DNA from 2 places in the uncultured Romboutsia sp. genome. Region 1 is predicted to be linked to the other one. Evidence: riboswitches for the same ligand, from Rfam matches in the RefSeq annotation. Region 1 holds a riboswitch; the other holds the start of a gene.
The links. Region 1 has a riboswitch for FMN ahead of ribD (bifunctional diaminohydroxyphosphoribosylaminopyrimidine deaminase/5-amino-6-(5-phosphoribosylamino)uracil reductase RibD). Riboswitches for the same ligand answer to the same signal wherever they lie in the genome.
Positions count from the first base shown of each region.

Region 2: it holds a riboswitch for FMN, as region 1 does, so the genes downstream of both, Q5F54_RS00965 (ECF transporter S component) here and ribD (bifunctional diaminohydroxyphosphoribosylaminopyrimidine deaminase/5-amino-6-(5-phosphoribosylamino)uracil reductase RibD) in region 1, are expected to answer to the same signal.

Region 1 is NZ_CATXCO010000040.1:1,535-7,949, reverse strand. It holds gene Q5F54_RS04690 (SpoIVB peptidase S55 domain-containing protein) at 6-962, opposite strand; gene Q5F54_RS04685 (hypothetical protein) at 1,082-1,381, opposite strand; gene Q5F54_RS04680 (aldo/keto reductase) at 1,596-2,432, shown strand; FMN riboswitch at 2,814-2,929, shown strand; gene ribD (bifunctional diaminohydroxyphosphoribosylaminopyrimidine deaminase/5-amino-6-(5-phosphoribosylamino)uracil reductase RibD) at 3,236-4,336, shown strand; gene Q5F54_RS04670 (riboflavin synthase) at 4,337-4,993, shown strand; gene Q5F54_RS04665 (bifunctional 3,4-dihydroxy-2-butanone-4-phosphate synthase/GTP cyclohydrolase II) at 5,010-6,206, shown strand; gene ribE (6,7-dimethyl-8-ribityllumazine synthase) at 6,256-6,415, shown strand, end outside.
Region 2 is NZ_CATXCO010000005.1:3,443-24,647, forward strand. It holds gene Q5F54_RS00925 (ABC-F family ATP-binding cassette domain-containing protein) at 1-1,593, shown strand, start outside; gene Q5F54_RS00930 (MATE family efflux transporter) at 1,726-3,102, shown strand; gene Q5F54_RS00935 (hypothetical protein) at 3,229-3,561, opposite strand; gene Q5F54_RS00940 (YtxH domain-containing protein) at 3,563-3,931, opposite strand; gene tsaD (tRNA (adenosine(37)-N6)-threonylcarbamoyltransferase complex transferase subunit TsaD) at 4,145-5,161, opposite strand; gene rimI (ribosomal protein S18-alanine N-acetyltransferase) at 5,164-5,619, opposite strand; gene tsaB (tRNA (adenosine(37)-N6)-threonylcarbamoyltransferase complex dimerization subunit type 1 TsaB) at 5,609-6,325, opposite strand; gene tsaE (tRNA (adenosine(37)-N6)-threonylcarbamoyltransferase complex ATPase subunit type 1 TsaE) at 6,325-6,777, opposite strand; gene Q5F54_RS00965 (ECF transporter S component) at 7,414-8,031, opposite strand; FMN riboswitch at 8,164-8,282, opposite strand; gene Q5F54_RS00970 (amidohydrolase) at 8,452-9,609, opposite strand; gene Q5F54_RS00975 (Tex family protein) at 9,630-11,771, opposite strand; one part of gene prfB (peptide chain release factor 2) at 11,845-12,894, opposite strand; one part of gene prfB (peptide chain release factor 2) at 12,896-12,958, opposite strand; gene secA (preprotein translocase subunit SecA) at 12,974-15,643, opposite strand; gene raiA (ribosome hibernation-promoting factor, HPF/YfiA family) at 15,780-16,328, opposite strand; gene Q5F54_RS00995 (ComF family protein) at 16,943-17,719, opposite strand; gene Q5F54_RS01000 (ATP-dependent RecD-like DNA helicase) at 17,722-19,944, opposite strand; gene metK (methionine adenosyltransferase) at 20,078-21,205, opposite strand, start outside.

The DNA of each region.
Region 1 (6,415 bases):
ACTTATTACTTATTACAATTTTTAATCATATAATCTATATTTGTCATAACACCAATACGTTTATTAGACTTTACAACAGCACGAGCTCCACCAACAATCTTATTATCTTGAATTACAGGGGTACCACTCATACCTTGAACTATACCACCACGGTATTTTAACAAATCCTTATCAACAACCTTTATCTGAGAAACATATTTTCCAACTTGAGCTATCTCAATCTCATGCATCTTTAATTCATTAGTTACAGGAGATTTACAATATAAATAAGCAGTACCTACCTTTGGAGTACCTATTTCTAAAGCTAAATTAGGATTATATGTGTAATTTTCAAATTTTCCACATATACCACCATCTCCAGTACCAGTAAATTTACCTATTTTATCACCCTCTGCACTCGTAACTAAATATCCAGTATTAAATAGTGTATTTTTCTTTGTTTGAACATAACATGTTTTATAAATAGCATTATCTAAAACATCAAAAGGCATTTGTTCATCTTTTAAATTATGAGATAACCCTATAAAATTACCCTTAGAATCAATTGCTGTTACAGTTCCTAGATAAAATGAATAGTAACCAAATTCAAAATCTCTAAGATCATCAGATGTTATATCCATTGATTTAACTTTTCCATTTCTATAACAAGTAGCTTTTAAAGGTAAATTTTCAACCTTCATAGTTTTTTCTATATTTTTACGATTAGGAGTGATTTCTTCACCGTTTAATTCTATAGACAATAATATATCTGATTCTTTTAAGGTTTTATTACGATTTAGCTTACTTGTTACTATAGGATATTTTAGCTTTACACCTAATTCAACAACTTCACCAGAGGGCATAAGTTTTGTATTTTTAGATACTGGCTTTTCATCACAAAATACAAAAGATGAACCTAGTAAAATCATTATTAATGTGGTTGAAAGAACTTTCTTTAAAATGCTAAGTTTTCTGTCACTCATTCAATCAACTCCTTTTTTAGCATTATAATTTATTTATAGTTTTGCTTAAAGTTACATAAAATATATTGGGATATAATGACTTTTACAAAATACCAATTTAATATTTAAAAACAAATATATTATCTTTCTAAGTAGTCAGATAAGAATATATTAGCATTTTGTTGAAATTCATTACTGCTTTCAACTAGTAAATATTGACTTATATTAAAATCATTGACATTAATATTATAAGTAAAAATATACTTTTCTAATATATTTACAAATGCAACTCGATTTGATTCAGTAGGTATTCTTATATATGTTTTTAATCTTTCTAAATCACAACTGCTAATTTCAATTTTATTTTCTTTAAATTTTTTTGATAAATCAATAAAAAAGTCTTTTTGTATATCAACATATTTATGTAATAGTCGCATCATTTTTATTACCTCCAAATTATTAAACTTAAATATTAAAATAATTGTCCTAGAAAGAGTATTTACCAAATTTATAAAAATAAATCGAACTATAAATATATATGTGATTATTAAACTTATAATACTAATAAGCTAAAATAATATATAAAAGTAATTTGAAATATATGGTAAAATGTAATAAGAATATATTTTAAAAATATAAAGGGAGAAATATTTTATGGTTGAAAAATTTATGTTATTAAGTAATGGAGTAAAAATACCATCAATAGGATTTGGTACATATAAATCAGGGGATGATGAAGAAACAGCTAAAATAATAAAAAATGCTTTAAATTTAGGATATAAAATGATAGATACTGCTTCATTTTATAACAATGAAGTAGGTATAGGTAATGGTATAAAAGAAAGTGATATAGATAGAAAAGATATATTTATAGTAACTAAACTTTGGAATGATGATCATGGTTATGATAATACTATCGAGGCTTTTAATAAATCATTAAATAACCTACAAGTAGATTACATAGATTTATATTTAATACATTGGCCAAATAAATTAAATGCTGAAACTTGGAGAGCCTTTGAACATTTATATGAGACAGGAAAGGTAAAAGCTATAGGAGTATGTAACTTTAAAGTTGAGCATTTAGAAGAATTAAAGAAAACTGCAAAAATAATGCCAATGGTAAATCAAGTAGAGATTCATCCTTTTAGTACTAAAAATAATATTATTAACTACTGCAAAGATAATAATATTAAAGTAGTTGCATGGAGCCCTATAAGTAGAGGAAGAGTACTATCTAATGACTTAATGATTGATTTATCACAAAAATATAAAAAATCAATAGTACAAATAGTACTAAGATGGCATATGCAAAAAGGAGTTATACCTATACCAAAGTCATCAAATGAAAACAGAATAAAAGAGAATATGGACATATTTGATTTTGAAATTTCTAGTGAAGATATGAAAGCAATAGATTCATTAGATGAAGGGGATGATATGTCAGTAACAACACCACCATTAAATACTATATATGAAGAAGTAAGATAAACTATAATGCTTTAAAATCTGTGTATTAAAGTAATATCAATATATTTAGAAAAGTAAAAATTGATAAAATACTTTAGATACAAGTATTTAGTTAATGTTATAAGTATAATAAAGGTCTTAATTGTTATAAATTATTCACTGAATTTACTATATATATTAGAATTTAATTAACTAACTTACATCTTTATTTGTGATGCTTAGAATTGTACCATAAATAAAGATTTAAAATAGAATAATATAGTATGATTTAATGTAAAATAGTGTATAAGTTAAAATTACAACTAAATATTAGCAAAAGATAAAATAGGATACATTGAATCAGAACTTTTTTATTCATATTGACATAAAATTATTAAACTTATATAATATAATTAAAACTTAATAAATCTTCAGGGTAGGGTGAAATTCCCTACCGGCGGTAAAGCCCGCGAGCCTATATGGCATGATTCGGTGAAATTCCGAGGCCGACAGTAAAGTCTGGATGGAAGAAGATAAAATAAATGCAAGATATAGTGAAATTATATGGCTATTCTTTATTAGTGTTACTTATGCTCTGAAATATTTTATATATTTCAGAGCTTTTTATATGATAATTTGTATTGTGAATATAAATAATTACTAATTTGTATAGTGAATATTATTTGAATTATTTTGTATGATACTTAGTTTGTTGTTTATTCTGAAAAGTATATAAAGTTTAAATAGCAAAATATGTATATTTAGCCCTGAGTATATTAATACTTAGGGCTTTCTTTGTATATGTCCGAATTTTATTAAGTGTATTAAAATTAGGAGGATAAAAGTTGGATAAGTATTATATGGATGTTGCATTACATTTAGCAAGAAAGGGAGCTGGCAAAGTGAATCCTAACCCATTAGTTGGTGCAGTTATTGTAAATGATGGGAAAATAATAGGTAAAGGGTATCATGAAAGCTATGGTAAAGCTCATGCAGAAATAAATGCATTTAAAGATGCAGAAACAGAATTAATAGAAGGGTCTACCATGTATGTAACTTTAGAGCCATGTTCGCATTATGGGAAGACACCACCATGTGTAGACCAAATAATTGAAAATAGAATTAAAAGGGTTGTCATTGGCATGGTTGATCCCAATCCTTTGGTATCAGGAAAGGGTGTTAAAAAATTACAAGAAGCAGGAATTGATGTAACTGTAGGAATACTAGAAGATAAATGTAAAAAATTAAATGAAGTATTTATTAAATACATTACAAAAAAGAAACCTTTTGTTGTATTAAAAACTGCAATGTCATTAGACGGTAAAATATCTACTACTTCAGGAGAATCAAAATGGATTACAGACAAAGAAGCAAGAGAAAATGTTCATATATTGAGAAATGAATTAACAGCAATAATGATTGGGATAGATACAGTTATTATTGATAATCCAGAGCTTACTTGTAGAATTCCAAATGGAAGAAATCCAATTAGAATAGTTGTAGATAGCAACCTAAGAATCCCATATGACTCTAAAATATTACAAACTGCTAAGAAATTTAAAACAATAATAGCAACTACTGAAAAAGCTAGAAAAGAGAAAATTCATAAACTAAAAGACTTAGGGATAATAGTAATAGAAACTAAATCTAAAAATGAAAAGGTAGATTTAAAAGACTTAATGCATAAATTAGGAAATCAAAATATAGACAGCATTCTTTTAGAAGGTGGATCAACATTAAATTACTCAGCCTTAGAAAGTGGAATTGTTGATAAAATTTTAGTTTATATAGCTCCTAAAATAATAGGTGGAATGAAATCTAAAACTCCTGTAGGAGGGAGTGGTATTAGCCATCTTAAAGATGCTTTTAAGGTAAGAGAGCTATCCACATCAATTATTGGAAAAGATATTTTACTTCAAGGTTATATAGAAGGAGATGAGTCTTAAGTGTTTACTGGGATAATTGAAGAAATAGGTTTAATAGAAGGAATTAAAAAGGGTGAAAAATCATCAAAACTAGTAATTAAGGCAAATATAGTTCTAAATGATATACATATAGGAGACAGTATTTCCACAAATGGAGTTTGTCTTACTGTAACTAATATATATGAAAATAAATTTGAGGCTGATATTATGGCAGAGACATTAAGAAAAAGTAATCTAGGGAAACTTAATATTGGAAGCAAGGTAAATCTTGAGAGGGCCTTAAGCATTCAAAGTAGATTAGGTGGGCATATAGTAAGTGGACATATAGATGGCACAGGGAAAATTATATCTTTTGTAAAAGAAGATAATGCTATATGGGTTACTGTAGATGCTTCTACGGATATATTAAAATATGTAGTACATAAAGGTTCTATCACTATAGATGGAATAAGCTTAACAGTGGCTTATGTAGATGATAGTTGCTTTAAAGTTTCGATCATTCCTCATACAGCAAGTGAAACAACATTGATAAGTAAGAAGATAGGAGATACTGTAAATCTTGAATGTGATTTAATAGGGAAATATGTGGAAAAGCTTTTGGGATTAGAAGGAAATAAAAAAGATGATAGTAAATGTTCATTAAATGAAGAGTTTCTAAGAAGTAATGGTTTTTTGTAAGGGAGGAGAAAGAGAAATGTTTAAATTTAATAGTATTGAAGAAGCTTTAGAGGATATTAAAGCAGGTAAAATAATTATAGTTATTGATGATGAAGATAGAGAAAATGAAGGAGACTTGTTAATGGCGGCAGAATACGCTAATGCTGAATCAATAAACTTTATGGCTACCCACGGTAGAGGTCTAATTTGCATGCCAATAGAAGAGAATAAAGCTAAAGAATTAAATCTACATCCTATGGTGAAGAATAATACAGATAATCATGGTACAGCTTTTACTGTTTCTATTGATCATATTGATACAACTACAGGAATATCAGCTTATGAAAGAGCGTTAACTATAAAAAAGGTCTTAGAATCTAATGATTCCAATGAATTTAGAAGACCAGGACATATATTTCCACTTATAGCTAAATCAGGAGGTGTTTTAAAGCGAGTTGGACATACTGAAGCTGCTGTAGATTTACCAAAACTTGCAGGATTAAAGCCAGCGGGAGTTATATGTGAAATTATGAGTAAAGATGGAACTATGGCTAGAACACCAGAATTGATTGAATTTGCAAAGGAACATCATCTTAAGATAATTACTATTGCTGATTTAGTAGCATATAGAAGAACAAAGGAAAAGCTGGTAGAAAGAGTTGTTGAAATTAATATGCCGACAAAATACGGTGATTTTAGAATGTATGGTTTTGTAAATAAGCTAAATGGAGAACATCATGTAGCTTTAGTTAAAGGTGATATTAGTGATGGAAAATCAGTATTAGCAAGGCTTCATTCTGAATGTTTAACAGGAGATGCATTAGGTTCTAAAAGATGTGACTGTGGAGAACAATATGAGGCAGCCATGAGAAAAATAAGTGAAGAAGGAAGAGGAATACTTCTATATATGAGACAAGAAGGAAGAGGAATAGGGCTTATTAATAAGCTAAAGGCATATGCTCTTCAAGATCAAGGATATGATACTGTAGAGGCAAATATTATGTTAGGTTTTCCTGCAGATATGAGGGATTATGGAATTGCTGCACAAATATTTAATGACTTAGGTGTTGAAAAATTAAAGCTTATGACAAATAATCCTAGGAAGCTTAATGGATTAAGTGGTTATGGAATTGAAGTTGTTGATAGAGTTCCAATTCAAATGAATCATAACGAGAAAAACGAATTTTATTTAAAAACAAAACAAGAAAAATTACAGCATATGCTTAATTATTAGAAATTAATTAATTTTAAAATAATATAAACAAAAACTGGAGGAAGTAAAAATGAAAATGATAGAAGGAAATTTAGTAGCACAAGGTCTTAAGATTGGTATTGTAGTAGGGAGATTTAACAATTTTATAGTTTCAAAGTTATTAGAAGGCGCATTAGATGGACTAAAGAGACATGGAGTAGATGAGAATAATATTGAAATAGCTTGGGTAC
Region 2 (21,205 bases), on a different contig from region 1:
ATTTCTGAAGAAAGCTCAAATACAAACTCTACCACTCTAGAAAAGCTTATGAATGAGTATTCTAATAAATTAGAGGCATTTTCTGATATGAATGGGTACGGATATAAATCAGAAGCAAAGGGTGTCTTAAAAGGATTAGGTTTTAGCGATGAAGATATGGATAAACCTATTAGTATTCTTTCTGGAGGGGAAAAAACTAGAGTTTTATTAGGTAAACTTCTTTTAAAGAAACCTACTTTACTTTTATTAGATGAGCCTACTAACCACCTTGATTCGGAAGCTATAGAATGGTTAGAAGTTTTCTTAAAGCAATATAAAGGGACTGTAATATTAATTTCCCATGATAGATATTTCTTAGATCAAGTTGTAAATAGAATTTTCGAAATTCATAATAAAAAATTAAAAACTTACAATGGTAATTATTCTGATTTTATTAAAGCTTCAGCTATAGAAAAAGAACTAGAGTTAAAGAAGTTTGAAGATCAACAAAAGGATATAAAGAAACAAGAAGAATCAATAGAAAGACTTAAAGCTTTCGGTCGAGAAAAACATTTAAAGAGAGCTAGAAGTAAAGAAAAAGCTTTAGCAAAAGTTGATGTATTAGATAAACCTGAGGCTTATAGAAAAAAAGCTAAAATAGAGTTTAACCCTTCTGTTACTAGTGGAAATGATGTTCTACAATTAAGAGATATATCTATGGGGTATGGAGAAAGAATTTTATTTAAAGATCTTAATTTAGATATATACCGAGGAGAAAAGGTTGCTCTTATCGGTGCTAATGGTATTGGAAAATCAACTTTATTTAAGATAATTATGAATGAGATTACTCCTTTATCTGGAGACATAAAGTTCGGAACTAATGTTAACGTATCTTATTTCCACCAAGAGCAAAAAACACTTAATCTAGATAATACTATTATTGATGAAATTTGGGAAGATAACAAACAATTAACTCAAACATCTTTAAGAACTATGCTTGGTGCATTTTTATTTGAAGGTGAAGAAGTATTTAAAAAGATATCAACTTTAAGTGGTGGAGAGCGAGCTAGAGTAGCTATACTTAAGCTTATATTATCTAATGCAAACTTATTATTGCTAGACGAACCTACAAACCACTTAGATATAGATTCTAAAGAAGTTCTTGAAGAAGCCCTATCTAGTTATACAGGAACTATATTTACAATCTCTCATGATAGATATTTCTTAAATACTGTTGTTGATAAAGTATTGGTTTTAGATGAAAATGGAATTACTGAATATCTTGGAAATTATGATTACTATATAGAAAAGAAAAAACAAATTCAAGAAATGAATACAGTTGAAGTAATAGAAGAAAAAACAAAAACTCAACTTAAAGAAGAAAAAAGAAAAGAAAGAGAACAAAGAGAAGCTGAGAAAAAAAATAGAGTTAAACGACAAAATATAGAAAAAGAAATAGAAGAAACTGAAGCTAAGATAGAAGAGATGGATGTTCTTTTATGCCAAGAAGAAGTTTACTCTAATCCTGAAAAATCTAAAGATGTTAGCCTGCAAAAAGCTAGTCTAGAAGAAAAATTATCAGCTCTTTACGAAGAATGGGAGTCCCTAATGTAGTAAAAAGAATCTCAGAATAATATTAAATTATTGTTCCGAGATTCTTTTTTAATTATAGTCTTTATATAGTTACATAAAACCATTATTATGTTATGATTTATATCATAAAAATTTATATAAAGAGGTGACGAAATGGAAGGATTATTTACATTAAGTGATAATAATAAAAAGTTTTATAAATTACTTATTTCCTTATGTATTCCCATAATAATACAACAACTTATATCTACATCTGTAAATATAATAGATACAGTTATGATAAGTAGTTTAGGCGAAACTTCTGTAGCCTCAATAGGGGTTGCTAATCAATATTTCTTTTTATTTAACATGGCATTATCAGGTATTGTTGGAGGGTCTGGAGTATTTATCTCTCAATTCTATGGAAAAAATGATAGAATTAATATAAAAAAGACTACTAGCTTTACTACTTTATTATCTGTTGGACTTAGTGCCATATTTGTGCTTTTAGCTACTCTGTTTCCAACTAATATTATAAATATTTTCTCTAAAGACCCTGAAGTCATTAAATTATGTAGAGAATATTTTAGTATAATAGTATTTTGTTATCCACTTATAGCTATTAGTACTGTATTTAGTATGGGTTCTAGAAGTGTTAGAAACCCAAAGCTTGGTATGATATGTAGTTCTATAGCTTTAATAGTTAATATCATATTAAACTATTGTTTAATATTTGGTAATTTAGGTTTACCATCTTTAGGTGTTAAGGGTGCAGCCTTAGCTACTGTAATAGCTAGAATCGTAGAATTTACTCTAATAATTAGCTATGTATACTTTATAAAAAAGGATTATATATTAAAATTCAATTTAAAAGACTTTAAACTTATAGACAAAGATTTTATAAATACCTTTATATCAAAAACTTTACCTGTATTTATAAATGATACTACATGGGCAATTGGTACAATTCTATATTCTGTAGCTTATTCACAAGCAGGTACTTCAGCAATAGCTGCTAGCCAAATAGCTACAAGTACAGGTAATTTCTTTATTATAACTTCTGTGTGCATCGGTATTGGTGCATCTATTATGTTAGGTAATGAACTAGGCGCCGATAGAATAGATACTGCTATAACTTATGCTAAAAATTTCTCTAGATTAGTAGTTATAGTAGGACTAATTTGCGGTGGATTATTAATATTAAATATTCCTATATTATTAAAGATGTTTAGTGTATCAAGTGATTTAGCTCCTGATATGACAAAGATATTCTTTATAATGGGTGTAATGTTAGCTTTAAGAGCCTTTAATACTCTTATTGTAATAGGTATATTAAGAAGTGGTGGAGATACAAAATATTCTTTATACCTAGAGTTAGGATGTATGTGGTTAGCTTCTATACCTCTTACTTTCTTAGCTGCTATTAAAGGTGCCCCTATATATATTCTAGTTCTTCTTAGCTATTCTGAAGAAATTGTTAAATTTATATTCGGTGTACCAAGGGCATTATCTAAAAAATGGGCTAATAATATAGTTAAAGAAATGAATTAAAATATTAAATAAAACCTATACGGTAAAATTATATAAATTTACTGTATAGGTTTTATAATTCTTATTTAATCTACTAATTATATTTTTACGATATCTTTAAAATTAATCTTAAATATATTTCAATTTTTATTTTCCAAATATACTTTTAAGAATATTAAGTATTTCTGTCACTACTTCAATATTTGATTTCATATTTTCTTTAGTCACAATAAAATCTGCTGTAACATCAGTTGCTACCTCAGTTATATCCTTCATATTTTCACTAACATCATTGAAATTAGATATTACTTCTGGTAATTTTAATAACGAATTTCTTATATTATTTTTATTATCTATTACTAATTCATTAGAATTTTTAATAAGTTTATTTAAATTAGATAAAGTTATTATTATGTATATCAGAGCTATGCAGCCTAATGTAGCTAGTATAAAATATATTATCTTTAAATCTATGTACATTTTAAGCCTCTGTATTTTCTTCAGCTACTTCAGTATTTTCTATTAGTTGTAATGGCTCTATTTCAACTATCTCGTTTTCACTTTTCTCATTTTTTCTTTTCGCTAAATACTCTTTTATTTTATCTTTAGACTCTTTTACCTTAAATTTAGTATCTTCTATATTTTCATTTATTTTATTTTTTACTTGATTTGATTTTTCTTTTACATCTTCTATAGTTTCTTTTCCTGATTTAGGTGCTATTAATACACCTGCAATTGTTCCTACTACAGCTCCTGTTGCCACACCTGCAGTTGCTATAGCTATTTTTTTGTTTTTATCTTTTTTTATTTGTCTATTTCTTTTTTCTTCTATTTTTTGTAATAAACTCATATATTCTTCCTCCTAATTTGTTTTTATATAATTATACTATTTTTAAAAGTAAAATAATACATTTTTCTACATATTTTGACATTTAATTATAGTAACGTAGATTTATTATATTGGAATTTAATATAATAAAAAAAACTAGACGAAATATGTATATTTTCATCTAGCTTTTAATGTATGAGTATTATAACTTTTTATAAAATCTAATATATAAGTTTATTTTTGTCCTATTCTTAAATTTGGAACCGCATTTAAACTCATATCATCTCTTCTTCCATTAATGTAACTATAATATCCTGCACAACCTATCATTGCTGCATTATCTGTACATAAAACTGGAGATGGATATTTTATATCTATATTATTTTCTTTTCCTAATTCAGTAAGTTTATCTCTAAGTGCTGAATTACATGCAACTCCACCAGCAAGTGTTATAGTATTATATCCTTTTTCCTTCGCTGCTTTTATAGCTTTTTGAGATAATACTTCAACAACTGCTTCTTGGAAAGATGCACAAACATCTTCAACAACTATTTCTTCATTTTTCATTTTCTTAGCATTTAAGTAATTTAAAACTGCTGATTTTAATCCACTAAAACTAAAATCATATCCTTCATCTAAGTATGCTCTTGGGAAGTCTATTGCATTTTTATTACCTTCTTTAGCTAATCTATCTACTATCGGTCCACCTGGATATCCAAGTCCCATAGCTCTAGCTATTTTATCAAATGCTTCTCCTGATGCATCATCTCTTGTTCTTCCTAGTATTTCATACTCTCCGTAATCTTTAACCTCTACTAAATGAGTATGACCTCCAGATACTATTAAAGTTATAAATGGTGGTTTTAAATCTTTATGTTCTATATAGTTTGCGCTTACATGACCTTCTATATGGTTAACTCCTACTAAAGGCTTATTTAAGGTAAATGCAAGTGCTTTTGCATGTGATAATCCAACTAATAATGCACCAACAAGTCCTGGTCCATAAGTTACTGCTATATGATCTATATCATTTAATTCTATATTAGCTTTATCTAAAGCTTCTTGTAATACAACATCTATATTTTCTATATGTTTTCTTGATGCAACCTCTGGTACTACTCCTCCAAATTTCTTATGTAAATCAACTTGAGTATTTATTATATTTGATAAAACTTCTCTACCATTTTTTAAAACTGCAACAGATGTTTCATCACAGCTACTTTCTACAGCTAATGTTATTATGTCTTTCATATTTACACCACCTTTATATCATTCCACATTATCATGGCATCTTCTTTGTTATCACTATAATATTCTTTTCTAATTCCAGCTAGCTTAAATCCATATTTTTTATAAAGATTTTGTGCCACTATATTAGAAACTCTAACTTCTAATGTCATTGATACTATATTATTTTCTCTACAAAGCTCTACTAAAGCTTGTACTAATTTATCTCCGATTTTTCTTCCTCTATAATCACTATGAACTGCTACATTTGTAATATGACCTTCATCCATTACAAACCATATACCAACATATCCAACAACTTTCCCATCTAATTTAGCTACTAAATATCTTGCAACCTCATTATTTAATTCTTTTTTAAATGCATCTTTAGACCAATGATGTTCAAAACAATTTTTTTCAACTTCAAAAACTCCATCAATATCTTTAGATGTCATTTGCTCTATCACTATATTATTTTCCATCATTTAACCTCTTCATTTTTTCATCATATTGAACTTCTGCTTGAGATTTTCTTATATATAATGGGTTTATGCTATAGCAATCATAAACATCTATATTGTTATTGTATTTTTCTATAGCTATTGAGCATAAGCTACTAGCCTTGCTTACATTGTGAGATGGTGCTGGTACATGTATATTAGCTATATCTTTAATTTTATCTTCGTATTTATATACAGCTTCTCCAACTATAATCCATTCTTCATTAGTGTTTTTTAATTCTTCTATAAGTTCATCTATTTCAACTACATCTACACCTTTTAACTCAACTAACTTATTATTTTCAAATTTATATTGACCCATATAAACTTGAGTTCTTTGCGCATCTAATATAGAACATATCTTTTTATCACATAAATTCATATTTCCTGCTAATAACTCTACTGAATTTACTCCTACTATAGGTAGATTATTTACATGTGCTATGGCTTTAGCAGTAGCCATAGCTATTCTTAATCCTGTAAATGATCCTGGACCTTCACATACTGCTATTAAATCTATTTCATTTATATTTAAATCACTTATATTTAGCATATTCTCTATCATTGGCATAAGCTTTTGAGAATGTGTTTTTTTAGTATTTATTGTATATTCACATATTAACTTATTATCTTCTATAACTGCTACACTTGTAGCCAGTGAAGATGTATCTATACCTAAAACCTTCATTATTTTGTCAACTCCTCAACTATTTTTTCGTATTTTTCTCCAACTGGATTTAATATCATTTCTCTTGACATATCTTTATATTTTAACTCTATGTGTAAATATTCATCTGGAAGTATATCTTCTATTAAGTTTGCCCATTCTATGATGCATACACCTTCACCATTTATATACTCTTCATACCCTATATCATACATTTCATCACTACTACCAATTCTATATACATCAAAATGATATAAAGGCATTTTTCCTTCATATTCATTCACTATTGTAAATGTCGGGCTTGTTATATAATCATCTACTTCTAATGCTTTAGCAAGACTTTGAGTCATAGTAGTTTTTCCTGCTCCTAAATCTCCAATTAAGCATATTACACTTCCCGGTGTAAGTAAATTTCCTAATTTATATCCAATTTCTTTAGTTTTATTTTCATCTTCTAAATATATTTTAACCATTATTTTCATCTCCATTAAATTACGAGTCTTCTTTAATATAATTATCAACTAGATATTATTATAGTATAACATTTTATTATTATAAAGTATTTCTAATTTATGTTCATCTTGTTGTTGACTTTTTGATATAAGTTGACTACTATTTAATTAAGAATATAAGCTAAATAAAACCATGAAGGTTTTTAAAGATATTGATATGTCTTTAAAAGCCTTTTTTTATTTTCTCTATATTCCTAACCCCTTTTTAAATAAATTTTTATGCCTATAGTATATCTATGGGCTATTTCTTTTTTAAAATTATCTTGAGCTACGTATCATTTAGAAACTTTATTTATCCAATAATATATACTTTCTTCTGTTAATTATATACTTCTAAAAATTTTTATTAAACTATGTATATAATTCCACTTATGTGACCATACTTAAGATACAAGGGATATTTACTCCCCCAAATTAAAATATTCCTTATTCCCCCTAAAGCACTTACTATCGGAAAGTAAGTGCTTTTTAATTTATAATAACTAATATGAAATTTATCTTTCTTAAGCTATTTTATCGGCGCAATACCTCATATTACTAACAGCATATACTTGTAATAAAAAATACCAAGTACTTATAAAAGCACTTGGTATTTTATTACTTAACTCTATTTAAAACTTTTTCTGTTTTCTTGTACATCGGTAATGTTAATAGAGAGATTAACCCAGACTTTAATATATTAAATGGAGCTATCATCCATATTACAAAACTCATTTTACTATCTATAACTGGGTTTATAGCTGCACCCATTGCAACTACGGTTTCTATTGGCCATCCTATTGTTTCATAAAAAGGTAATATTATAAAGTAATTAGATATACATCCTACTATAGTCATTATTACCATTCCACTTATAAGACCTATAACTACTCCTGATAACTCTCTTTTTTTAGAGTATATATATGAAACTGTAAAAACAAAAGATCCACCTATTAAAAAGTTAGCAAATTCTCCTACTCCACCTGTAGTTGACATACCTGTTACAAATTGAAGTAAATTTTTAAGAAGTGCTATAGTAACACCTGCCATAGGCCCTAGTGCTACACCTCCTAATAATGCTGTTAAATCTGATATATCTATTTTTAGAAAATCTGGAAATAACATTGGTAATGGAATTGATATAAACATAAGTATATATCCAATTGCTGAAAGTATTGATATCTTTACAAGTTTTGATGTTGATAAAAATTTAGTTTTTTTCATAGTTTGTTGCATTTTGTACTCCTCCTAATTTTAATTCATTAGGGAAAAATAAAAGCTCGAAGAGATTCTTCTTCGAGCTTATTTTTTGAGTACAAGTTATATAATATGCATAAAAATACATATAAATGTCTATACAAAAAATTAACTTTTCTTCTCTCATCCAGACTATACTGTCGGCTTTGGAATTTCACCAAATCATGCTACATAAGTAGCTCGCGGGCTGTACCGCCGGTAGGGAATTGCACCCTGCCCCGAAGATCTTTCTTGCTATTTAATTTTCCTTATATCTATATATTAATAAAATAGTTCAGAATTTTCAATAAAAATTTTAATTAAATTAATCTATATATCAGCAAAACATTTTATATAATCAAATTATATACTTTATCTCACTTTAAGTAAAATTTTAATAAAGCATCTATAGCTTAAAATTTATTTTTCATATACAATTTTTCCATCTATTATAGTAACTAATACATTACTTTGTAATTCAAATGGATCATTATCCCATATAACTATATCTGCATCTTTACCAACTTCTATAGACCCAACTCTTTCATCTATACCTAGGGTTTTAGCAGGATTTATAGTTATTGCTTCTAATGCTTTTTCTTTTTTCATTCCATGCTTTACAGCTATCCCTGCACATATAGGTAAGTATTGTACTGGTATTACTGGATGATCGGTCATTAAAGATACTTGTAATCCTTCATTTGAAAGAATCCCTGGAGTATCGAAAGTTAAGTTTCTTAACTCTATTTTAGATCTTTCTGATAAAGATGGCCCAACAATTACTGGATACCCTTCTTCTGCAAGTTCATCAGCTATCAAATGTCCTTCTGTACAGTGATCTAATGTAAGTTTTATATCAAATTCTTTTGCTATTCTTATAGCTGTAAACATATCATCAGCTCTATGTGCATGAACTTTAAAAGGTATCTCGCCTCTTAAAACAGGTAATAAACTTTCCATTTTCATATCATATTCTGGCTTATCATGATCTTCATGTTCCATATATAATTCAATTTGCTCTAAGTACTCTTCAGCTTTCTTTAAATGCTCTCTTAAAAGAGCTGCTATTGCCATTCTTGTTTGTGGCATTTTTTCATCTCTACCATAGCAAGATTTTGGATTTTCTCCAAAAGCTATTTTTGAGGCAACAGGGTTTTTTATAACCATTTTATCTATTCTTTTTCCATATGTTTTTATAGCTATACATTCTCCACCCATTACATTTGCACTTCCAGGTGTTGTGCATACCGATGTAATTCCACCTTCTCTAGCTTCTTTAAATGTATTATCCATAGGATTTATACCATCTATAGGATTAAGATGAGGTGTTATAGGATCTGTTTCTTCATTACCATCAGCACCTTCAAATCCCATACCATCTTCCCATAAACCTAAATGAGTATGTGCATCTATAAATCCCGGAAAAACTAGTTTTCCTTCTGCATCTATTATTTTTGCATCTTGAGGTACTTCTAAATTTTCTCCTATTGCTTTTATTTTTTTATTTTCTACTAAAATATCACCTTTGATAATTCCATTAGTGATTGTATTTATTGTTCCATTTTTTATAAATATCATCTTAATCTCCTCTGCTTTAACTACATTTTCATAGATAAAGCTACTCTCTTTTTATTCATATCAACACCTATAACTTTTACATCAACTATATCTCCTACAGTTACAACTGTCATAGGGTCTTTTACAAATCCTTTACTCATCTCAGATTTGTGCACTAATCCATCATTTTTTATACCTATATCTACAAATGCACCAAAATCAACTACATTTCTTACAGTTCCTTTTAGTATCATACCTTCTGTTATATCTTCTATCTTTAATACATCTGTTCTAAGTATAGGCTTTATTCCTTCTTCTCTAGGGTCTCTTCCTGGCTTTTTAATTTCAGCTATTATATCTTTTAAAGTAACTTCTCCTACTTGAAGTTTACTACTTAGTTCCTTTATACCTATAGCTTCTACTTTAGAATCTATATCTGATATATTTTTATTTTCAACATCAGATAATGAATATCCAAGCATATCTAACATATTTTTACATATATCGTAGCTTTCTGGATGTACACCTGTATTATCTAGAGGATTTTTAGCACCTTCTATTCTCATAAATCCTGCACATTGAGTAAATGCCTGTGGTCCAAGTCTTTTTACTTTCTTAATTTGAGCTCTTGAAGTAAAATCTCCATTTTCTTCTCTATAAGCTACTATGTTTTTAGCTATAGTTTTACTTATACCTGCTATATGCTCTAATAAAGAGTATGACGCTGTATTTAAGTCTACACCAACGCTATTTACGGAATCTTCTACAACTCCGTCTAATACTCCCTCTAATTTCTTTTGGTTTAAGTCGTGTTGATATTGACCTACACCTATACTTTTAGGGTCTATTTTTACAAGTTCAGCTAATGGATCTTGTAGTCTTCTTGCTATAGATATGGCTCCTCTTAAAGATACGTTTATGTCTGGGTGTTCTTCATTTGCAAGCTCTGATGCAGAGTAAACTGATGCACCAGCCTCACTAACTATTATGTATTGAACTTCTCTATCTATTTCTTTTATCATATCTGATACAAACTTTTCTGATTCTCTTGAAGCTGTACCATTTCCTATAGCGATTATATCTATATTGTATTTTTCAATTAATGCTTTTAATTCTTTTTTTGATTCTTCTACTTTATTTTGTGGCTCTGTTGGATAAACAGTTGTAGTATCTAATAATTTACCATTTTTATCAACTACAGCTATCTTACATCCTGTTCTAAATGCAGGGTCAAATCCCATAACAACCTTATCTTTTACTGGTGCTTGAAGTAATAAACTTTTTACATTTTTTCCAAATACACTTATCGCTCTTTCTTGTGCATTTTCAGTAAGAGTATTTCTTATTTCTCTTTCAATTGATGGGAAAATTAATCTCTTGTATGAATCTTCTATTGCACTAACTATTACTTCTTTATTTTTTAAATTCTTATCATTTACATATTCATTTATTATATAGTTTATTACTTTTTCATTATTGATTTCTACTTTTACTTTTAAGAAATCTTCCTTTTCTCCTCTGTTTATTGCTAATACTCTATGTGGTGCTATAGTTTTTACTGACTCACTGTAATCATAATACATATCATAAACTGATTTTTCTTCATTTGAATTTTTTGTTACTATTACACCTTCTCTTAATGCAAGCTCTCTTATATATTTTCTTATTTTAGCATCATCAGAAACTATTTCAGCTATTATATCATTAGCTCCTTTAATAGCATCTTCAACTGAATTTACTTCTTTTTCTGGATTTATATACTTAGATGCTTCTTCATCTATATTAGATATATTTTTATTTAATATATCTAATGCTAGTTGTTCTAATCCTCTTTCTTTTGCTATAGTTGCTCTAGTTCTTTTCTTTTGTTTATATGGCGCATATATATCTTCTACTTCTTGAAGAGTATTCGCCTTTTCTATACTTACTTTTATTTCTGATGTAAGCTTTCCTTGTTCTTCAATTATTCTTATTACATCATCTTTTCTATTTTGAAGATTTCTTAAATATATTAATTTATCATAAAAAGCTCTCAGAGTAACGTCACTCATTTCTCCAGTCATTTCTTTTCTATATCTAGCTATAAAAGGAATAGTATTTCCTTCATCTATAAGTTTTATTGTATTATTTATTTGTTCATCTCTAAGATTAAATTCCTTTTTTAGAATATCATTTATATTCATAAAACCCACTCTTCTTTCGTTTAAATTTATACTTTTAAATAAGGCTTGAGAATTAAATTCTCAAGCCCCTATTTTAACTATTTTTAGACTTATTCATTTTTAAATACTCATTTATAAATAAATCTAAGTTTCCATCCATAACACTATCTACATTTCCAATTTCAGCGTTTGTTCTATGATCTTTTACAAGCTTATATGGTTGGAATACATATGATCTTATTTGGCTTCCCCAAGTTATTTGAGAATACTTTCCTTGTATATCCTCAATTTTCTCTTTTTGTTCAAGCTCTTTTAATTCTATAAGTTTAGCCATAAGCATCTTCATAGCAGTATCTTTATTTTTATGTTGAGATCTTTCATTTTGACACTGTACAACTACACCTGTAGGTATATGAGTTATCCTTACAGCTGAGTCTGTAGTATTTACATGCTGACCTCCTGCTCCAGATGCTCTATAGGTATCTATTTTTAAATCTGCTGGATTTATATCAATATTTATACTATCATCTAATTCTGGTATAACATCTATAGATGCAAAAGATGTATGTCTTTTTCCAGAAGGGTCAAAAGGAGATATCCTAACAATACGATGAACTCCTTTTTCACTTTTTAAGTATCCATAAGCATTAAGCCCTTCTATATGAAGTGTTGCACTTTTAATTCCTGCTTCTGGATCTGATAGTAAATCCAATGTTTTAACTTTATATCCTTTAGCTTCTGCCCATCTTATATACATTCTAAGTAACATTTGAGCCCAATCTTGAGCATCAAGTCCACCTGTTCCTGCATTTATAGATAGTATCGCATTATTCTTGTCATAATCTCCACTTAAAAGAGTTTTTATTCTAACCCTATCAATTTCTTTTTCAAGATTTGATATAGATTTTTCTATTTCTTTTTCTATTGAATCATCACTTTCTTCTAAGCCTATTTCAATTAATACTTCTATCTCTTCTAAAGATTCTTTTAATTGATTGTACTCTTCTACAGTTTCTTTTAAACCTTTGTTTTCTTGTAGCACTTTTTGAGCTAACTCATTATCATTCCAGAAATCTTGATGATTCATTTTCTCTTCATTTTCTTGTATCTTAATTAATAATGAAGCAATGTCAAAGAGAATCCCTCAATTCTTCTATATTTGAAGTCATACACTCCATACTACTTCTATACTCTTGTATATTTAACATTTTGGTCCTCCAAAATTATCTTCCACAACATTTTTTATACTTTTTACCACTTCCACATGGACAGTCATCATTTCTTCCTGTAGTATCTTCTTTTCTAACTGTTTTACTGTTAGCATCTTCATCTACATTAGATGATAAATGGTCAACATCTATAACTTGCTTTCTTTCAACTGGTTCTTCTATAGTTATATTGAATAAGTATTTTATAGTGTCTTCTTTTATATGAGCATTCATTTCATTGAACATATTAAATCCTTCATCAGTATATGCTATTACAGGGTCTTGTTGACCTATTGCACGAAGACCTATACCTTGACGTAATTGATCCATAGCATCTATATGATCTATCCAATGGCTATCAACTGCTTGAAGAAGTACAACTCTTTCCACTTCTCTCATTCTATCTGATCCTATTCTTTCTTCTTTTCCATTGTATATCTTCATAGCTATTTCAAATACTTTTTCTATAACTTGTTCTGTTTTAAGATTTTCTATATCAGAAACTTCTATGCTTCCTCTTGGCATGAATAAATTATACATGTACTCTACAAATCTTTCTGCATCAAATCCATCTTGAGAGTATGACATAACACCTTCTTCTATTAAAGAATGAATCATATTTTCTATTTGCTCTTGTAAGTTTTCACCTTCAAGAACACGTCTTCTTTCAGCATATATTATTTCTCTTTGTTTATTCATAACATCATCATATTGAAGTACGTGCTTTCTTATTCCAAAGTTTCTACCTTCTACTTTCTTTTGAGCGCCTTCTATAGATTTAGTTAACATTTTATGTTCTATAGGCATATCTTCTTCAAGACCTATTTTTTCTACTACACTAGATATTCTTTCACTTCCAAATAATCTCATAAGATCATCTTCTAAAGATATATAGAATCTTGAGCTACCTGGGTCTCCTTGACGACCAGCACGTCCTCTTAACTGATTATCTATTCTTCTAGATTCATGTCTTTCTGTACCTATTATAGCAAGCCCTCCAGCTTTCATAACTTCTTCTTGCTCAGCTTTTGTTTCTTCTTTATATTTTTTATATAATTCTTCGTATTTTTCTCTAGCTGCAAATAACTCTTCGTTACCTTCTCTATCTATACCTTCTAAAGAAGCATCTACTTTATTTATTACACTTTCATCATATCCTAACTTCTTCATTTCTTTTTTAGTTAAGAATGTTGGGTTACCTCCTAGTACTATATCTGTACCACGACCTGCCATATTAGTTGCTATAGTTACAGCACCTAATCTACCAGCTTGAGCTATTATTTCAGCTTCTTTATCATGGTATTTAGCATTTAATACTTCATGCTTTACTCCTCTTCTCTTTAATAATTGAGATATTAATTCAGAGTTTTCTATTGATACAGTACCTACAAGTATCGGTTGCTTATTTTTATGTCTTTCTATTATATCTTCAACAACTGCATTAAATTTACCAACTACATTTTTATAAACTGCATCTGATAAATCTTGTCTTTGTACTGGCTTATTTGTAGGAATTTGAACTACATCCATTTTGTATATAGCTTTAAATTCTTCTTCCTCAGTTTTAGCAGTACCTGTCATTCCTGCAAGTTTATTGTACATTCTGAAATAGTTTTGGAATGTTACAGTAGCTAAAGTTTTAGACTCTCTTTGTATTCTTAATCCTTCTTTAGCTTCTATAGCTTGATGTAATCCTTCTGAATATCTTCTACCAAACATAAGTCTTCCTGTAAATTCATCAACTATTATTATCTCTCCATCTTTTACTACATAATCAACATCTTTTTTCATATTTGTATGAGCCTTTAATGCTTGATTTATATGATGATATAATTCCATATGAGCTATATCTGTTATATTTTCAACATTAAAGTAAACTTCTGCTTTTTGTATACCTGACTCAGTTAACGCAACTGATTTTTGCTTTTCATCAATTTCATAATCATCTGGCTTTAATGTTAATATAAATGTATTAGCATCTGAATATAAATGAGTAGATTTATCTCCAGGTCCAGATATTATAAGTGGTGTTCTTGCTTCATCAACAAGTATTGAGTCAACCTCATCCACTATAGCATAGTTTAATTCTCTTTGAACCATTTGCTCTTTATGAATTACCATATTATCTTTTAAGTAGTCAAATCCATATTCGTTATTTGTTCCGTAAGTTATATCACATTGATATTGTGCACGTCTTGTTTGTGGATCTTGTCCATGAACTATTACCCCAACAGTCATTCCTAAGAACTCATATACTTTTCCCATTTGCTCTTTGTCACGCTTTGCTAAGTAATCATTTACTGTAACAACATGTACACCCTTACTTGTAAGAGCATTTAAATAAACTGGAGCTGTTCCAACTAAAGTTTTACCTTCTCCTGTTTTCATCTCAGCTATTCTACCTTGATGAAGAACTATTCCACCTATAAGTTGAACTCTATAGTGTCTCATTCCTAATACTCTTTTAGAGGCTTCTCTTACAACGGCAAAAGCTTCTGGTAGTATATCATCTAATGTTTCTCCATTTGCCAATCTCTCTTTAAATACATTTGTCATGTCTTTAAGCTCTTTATCTGACATAGATTCAAATTTTGGCTCTAATGAATCTATGCTATCAACTATCTTGTTGAATTTTTTTAGCTCTTTTTTATCTGCCATATTAAATAAATTATCTAAAAAACCCATGTTTAAAATCTCTCCTCGTACATTTATATAATATCTATATATTTTACCATAAAAATACTCTATGTAATATTATTTGCTCAAAAAAAGCTATCGACAATTAAATTTATCAATAGCTCTTATAATTATTTATACTATATTATTCCGATTCTATTAATCCATATCCACCATTTTTACGTCTATATACTATAGATATACCATTTGACTCAGAATTCCTAAACATATAAAAATCATGTTCTGATAAATCCATTTGTAAAACAGCTTCTTCCGGACTCATTGGTTTTACACCAAATTTCTTAGTTCTTTTTATTACTATATCTAAATTATCTTCATTTGAAGAATAATCATTTTCTTCTATATCCTCTATCGCATCAAATCTTATACTTTCATTTGATTGATGTCTATCTTGTAGTCTCTTTTTATATTTTCTTAACTGCTTATTTAATTTGTCATATACAACATCTATAGCTGCATATAAATTTTCCTCTATATCTTCTGCTCTTATTATCGGACCACTTATAGGTATTATTGTAACTTCTACTTTTTGTCTTGCTTTTTTAGCACTCACTGTAACCTTTACATCTGTTGCTGGATGAAGGTAGAAATCCAATCTTCCTAATTTCTCTTCTATGGCATTTTTTATTCCATCTGTTAAATCCATTTGTTTTCCAGATATTATTATATTCATAAGAACATCTCCCTTCAGTTATACCAGTATAAATATTTATACTTTATTTTTATATTCTATATATCTGTTATAAAACCCTTTATTTTATTGTTAGCTTTTATAATTTAATATATTCAACTAAATAAAGATTTATTTAATTTAATAATAACTGTTAACAATGTGGATTATTATCCACTAATATACCTGTTGATAATGTGGATAAAATTGTTAATAAGTCTTACTTTTGTGTATTTCTAGCTATTTTTAACATTATATATATCCACAAATTTCAACTTAAGTTGTTACTAATTTGTGTATTTATGTCAAATTTTATAATATATAATCAAATTTTTTGTAAAAAAAAGCACCTAAAAAGGTACTTTTGAATATTTAGCTGACCTGGTTTTTGACCCCACACTCGCCTACTGGAGGGTTCGCTTGGGTTTGCCGCACTACTAGCTCTCTCGATTTTATACCGGTAGGTCTTACTTCTAAGCCGCACCATGATCATCAACCCCATTTTTAGTGTTGACTTACGTGGATCCCTTTGCCTGCGACTGGCTTGGACTTTCAACCACAGACCTAAATATTACTAACTTATTTTAATATTTTAAATGAATTATGTCAATAGAAAATTATGCCTTAACATAAAATGTATCTGTTCTAGTTAAGAAAGTAGATACAAAAACTTTATTTACTCCATTTATTTTTAAAATCTTTGATATTTCATTAACCGTTGAGCCTGTCGTAAATATATCATCTACAAGCAATACATTTTTATTTTTTAAATCAATTATATTCTCTTTTATCACAAATGCATTTTTTAATTCATTAATTCGCTCTTCTTTACCTAATTTATATAATCTTTTTGTATTATATTTTCTTGATATATTATCTACAGTAGGTATATCTACTATCTTACTTAAATCCATAGCTATCTTTTCAGCTTGATTAAACCCTCTTTGTCTTAATCTTTTTTTATGTAATGGAACAAATAATATATAATCAAATTTAATATTTTCTAAATCTAATTTCTCTTTCATTATAGTTGCAATATATTTACTCAAATAAGTCTTATTATTATATTTTAGTCCAAAAACTATTTTTTTACTAATTTCTGTATATTCTACACAAGATATTACTTTATCAAAGTAAAAACTCTTATTTAAACAATAACTACAACCATCTATACTTTGTTCTTCTAAAGAATAATTAATTATAGGCTTACCGCATTTAATACATCCGTCTAATATAAAATTTATATTACTAAAACAATCCTTGCACATAGAGTATGTAGTATTTTTGCTTATGGAACAATCACATAATATACAACTTATATTTTCAGGGTATAAAAAATCTAAAAATACATTAATTAAATTAGTAATCAAATTCAAAAAAATATTTTGTATCATATTTATTTTATCAATAATCCTTCTTCCCTAAATTTATTTAATTTATACGATAAATTGGAATATCTATCATTAGTTCTATTATTTTTTATCATATATTCTAAATATTTTACATCCCCAACTAGTACAACTAACTTTTTAGCTCTTGTTACAGCTGTGTATAATAAATTTCTACTAAGTAACATTGGTGGAGCCCATGTTATAGGTATAACTACTACTGGAAACTCACTTCCTTGACTTTTATGTATAGTTGTACAAAAGCTATGGTCTAGTTCATCTAATTCATCATATCCATAGGATACGATTTTTACTTGATCGAATAAGACATATATTTTTTTATTCTCTTTATCAATATGATAAATATATCCTATATCCCCGTTGTATATACCTTCACCACTCTCACTTTTATCTTCATTTTCCCATTTTTTAGTATAGTTATTTTTTATTTGCATAACTTTATCGCCAACTCTAAATATACGCTTTTGAAAACTTTCTTCTACTTTAAACTTATGTGGTGGATTTAGATATTTTTGTAATTCATTATTTAAGTTTATTACTCCTAAATCACCTTTTCTCATAGACGAAAGTATTTGTATATCTTTTAGTTTATCTAATTTATAAAACTTTGGAAGCCTCTCACTTACTAACCCTACAATTTCCTCTATAACTTCTTCATTAGTTCCTTTTCTTAAAAAGAAAAAATCTTTACCTTTACTATTTAAAAATAATGGCTCTCCTTTATTTATTTTATGAGCATTCACTACTATCATACTTTCTCTAGCTTGTCTAAATATTTCATTTAATCTAACTACATTTATTACATTTGAATCAATCATATCCTTTAAAACATTTCCTGCACCTACTGATGGTAACTGGTCGCTATCTCCAACTAATATAAGTCTTGTTCCTGGCTTTATCGCTCTAAGTAAACTATACATAAGTAAAACATCTACCATAGATACTTCATCTATAATTATTACATCTGCAGTTATAGGGTCTTCCTCATTTTTCATAAATTGAAGCTCTTCACTATCTGTTGCATATCCCATTTCTAGTAGTCTATGTATAGTTTTTGCTTCTCTTCCTGATGTTTCACTCATTCTCTTAGCAGCTCTTCCCGTTGGTGCCGCTAATATAACTTCTTTTTTATTATTTTCGAATATTTTTATTATTGTGTTTATAGTTGTAGTTTTACCAGTTCCTGGTCCACCTGTAATTATAACTACTCCATTTTCTATAGCTTCTTTTACCGCCAATGATTGATTTTTAGCCAGTTTTATACTATTTTCTTCTTCTACATACTTAATTTCTTCATCTATATCTATATTTAAGTTTTCAAATTCAAACTGTGATAACTTTATTATTTGTTTGCAAACTCCATTTTCTGATAAATAATATGGTATTAAATAAATTAATTGTTCTCCATTAACATTTTCTATATGAACTTTTTGATCATATGCTAATGAAATTATACATTCTTCTATTATTGTAGATTTTACTTCTAGTAACTTTGATGCTTCTTGTAAAAGAATATGCTTTGGTAGATAGGTGTGCCCATTTCCTAACGATTGATTTAGTGTGTACAAAATTCCTTGTGATACTCTATCTTTAGAGTCTTTTTCAATACCTATTTTATTAGCAATATTATCTGCTATTTTAAATCCAATTCCCCTTATATCTTCTGCTAATTTATATGGATTTTCATTTATTATTTTAATTGCTTTATTTTTATATTTTTTATATATTCTCATACAGTAATTTGGAGTAATTCCATATGGAGATAGTTCAATTATTATATTTCTAAGTTCTCTATTTTCCTCATAGCTTTTTACTATTTGGTCTATTTTTTTACTTCCAATACCTTCTACTTCCTTTAATCTTTCGGGAGCATTTTGTATTACATTTAAAGTATCAACTCCAAATTTATCTACTATCCGTTTTGCCATTTTCTCTCCGATACCATGTATCATTCCCGATGATAAATATACATATATTCCTTCTAAGGAAGATGGAGTTATAGGCATAAATTTTTCTACTTCAAATTGTGTTCCATATGTCTTATGATTTACCCATTTTCCTTCTACTTCAATACTTTCTCCTACAGATAAAGTAGGCATACATCCTACTATAACAATCTCATTATCTGAATTAGCTAAGTGAGCTATAGTATATCCGTTATCTTCATTTTTAAATACTATATCACTTATCATTCCTTCTATTCTTTCCATATTTATTCTCCTACAATAATTACTATTTCTATACTTGTCTTAAGTTGTAATTATTATACCTTATTATAATAAATAAAATCACCCCTTAAAGTAAATTTACTCTAAGGGGTGTATAAATTAGGATTTATTTAAATTATTCTCCTAATGCTTCTTTTCTTAATATTTCTGCTTTATCTGTTCTTTCCCATGGTAAGTCTAAATCATTTCTTCCAAAGTGTCCATACGCAGCAACTTGCTTGTATATTGGCTTTCTTAAATCTAGATCTCTTATTATTGCACCTGGTCTTAAGTCAAAGTTCTTATTAACTAATTCAACTAATTTCTCTTCAGAAACTTTTCCTGTTCCAAAAGTATCTATAAATACTGATAATGGTCTAGCAACACCGATTGCATAAGCTAATTCTATCTCACACTTATCTGCAAGTCCTGCAGCAACTATATTTTTAGCTACGTATCTTGCAGCATAAGCAGCTGATCTATCAACCTTTGTAGGGTCTTTTCCTGAGAATGCTCCACCACCATGTCTAGAGTATCCTCCATAAGTATCTATTATTATTTTTCTACCTGTAAGACCTGTATCTCCTTGAGGACCTCCTATAACGAATCTTCCTGTTGGATTTATATATATTATAGTCTCTTCATCAAGTAATTCTGCAGGTATAACAGCTTTTATTACATGCTCTATTAAATCTCTTCTTATTGTTTCATTATCAACTTCTTCTCCATGTTGAGTTGATATAAGTATAGTATGAACTCTAACTACTTTATTTCCATCATATTCAACTGTAACTTGAGTTTTCCCATCTGGTCTTAAGTATTCTAAAGTTCCATTTTTTCTAACTTCTGTTAATCTTCTAGATAGCTTATGAGCTAATGATATTGGAAGAGGCATTAATTCTTCTGTTTCATTACAAGCAAAACCGAACATTATACCTTGGTCCCCAGCTCCTATTTTTTCTATTTCATCTTCAGTTACTTCACCTTTTTTATTTTCTAAAGCTTCATCCACACCCATTGCTATATCTCCTGATTGCTCATCTATAGAAGTTATAACAGCACAAGTGTCACAGTCAAATCCATACTTAGCTCTATCGTATCCGATTTCTTTTACTGTTTTTCTTACTAACTTTGGTATATCAACATAAGTATTAGTACTTATTTCTCCTGCTACTAATACTAATCCTGTTGTTACTGTTGTCTCACAAGCAACTCTAGCATGTGGGTCATTTTCTAATAATGCATCTAATATTGAGTCAGATAT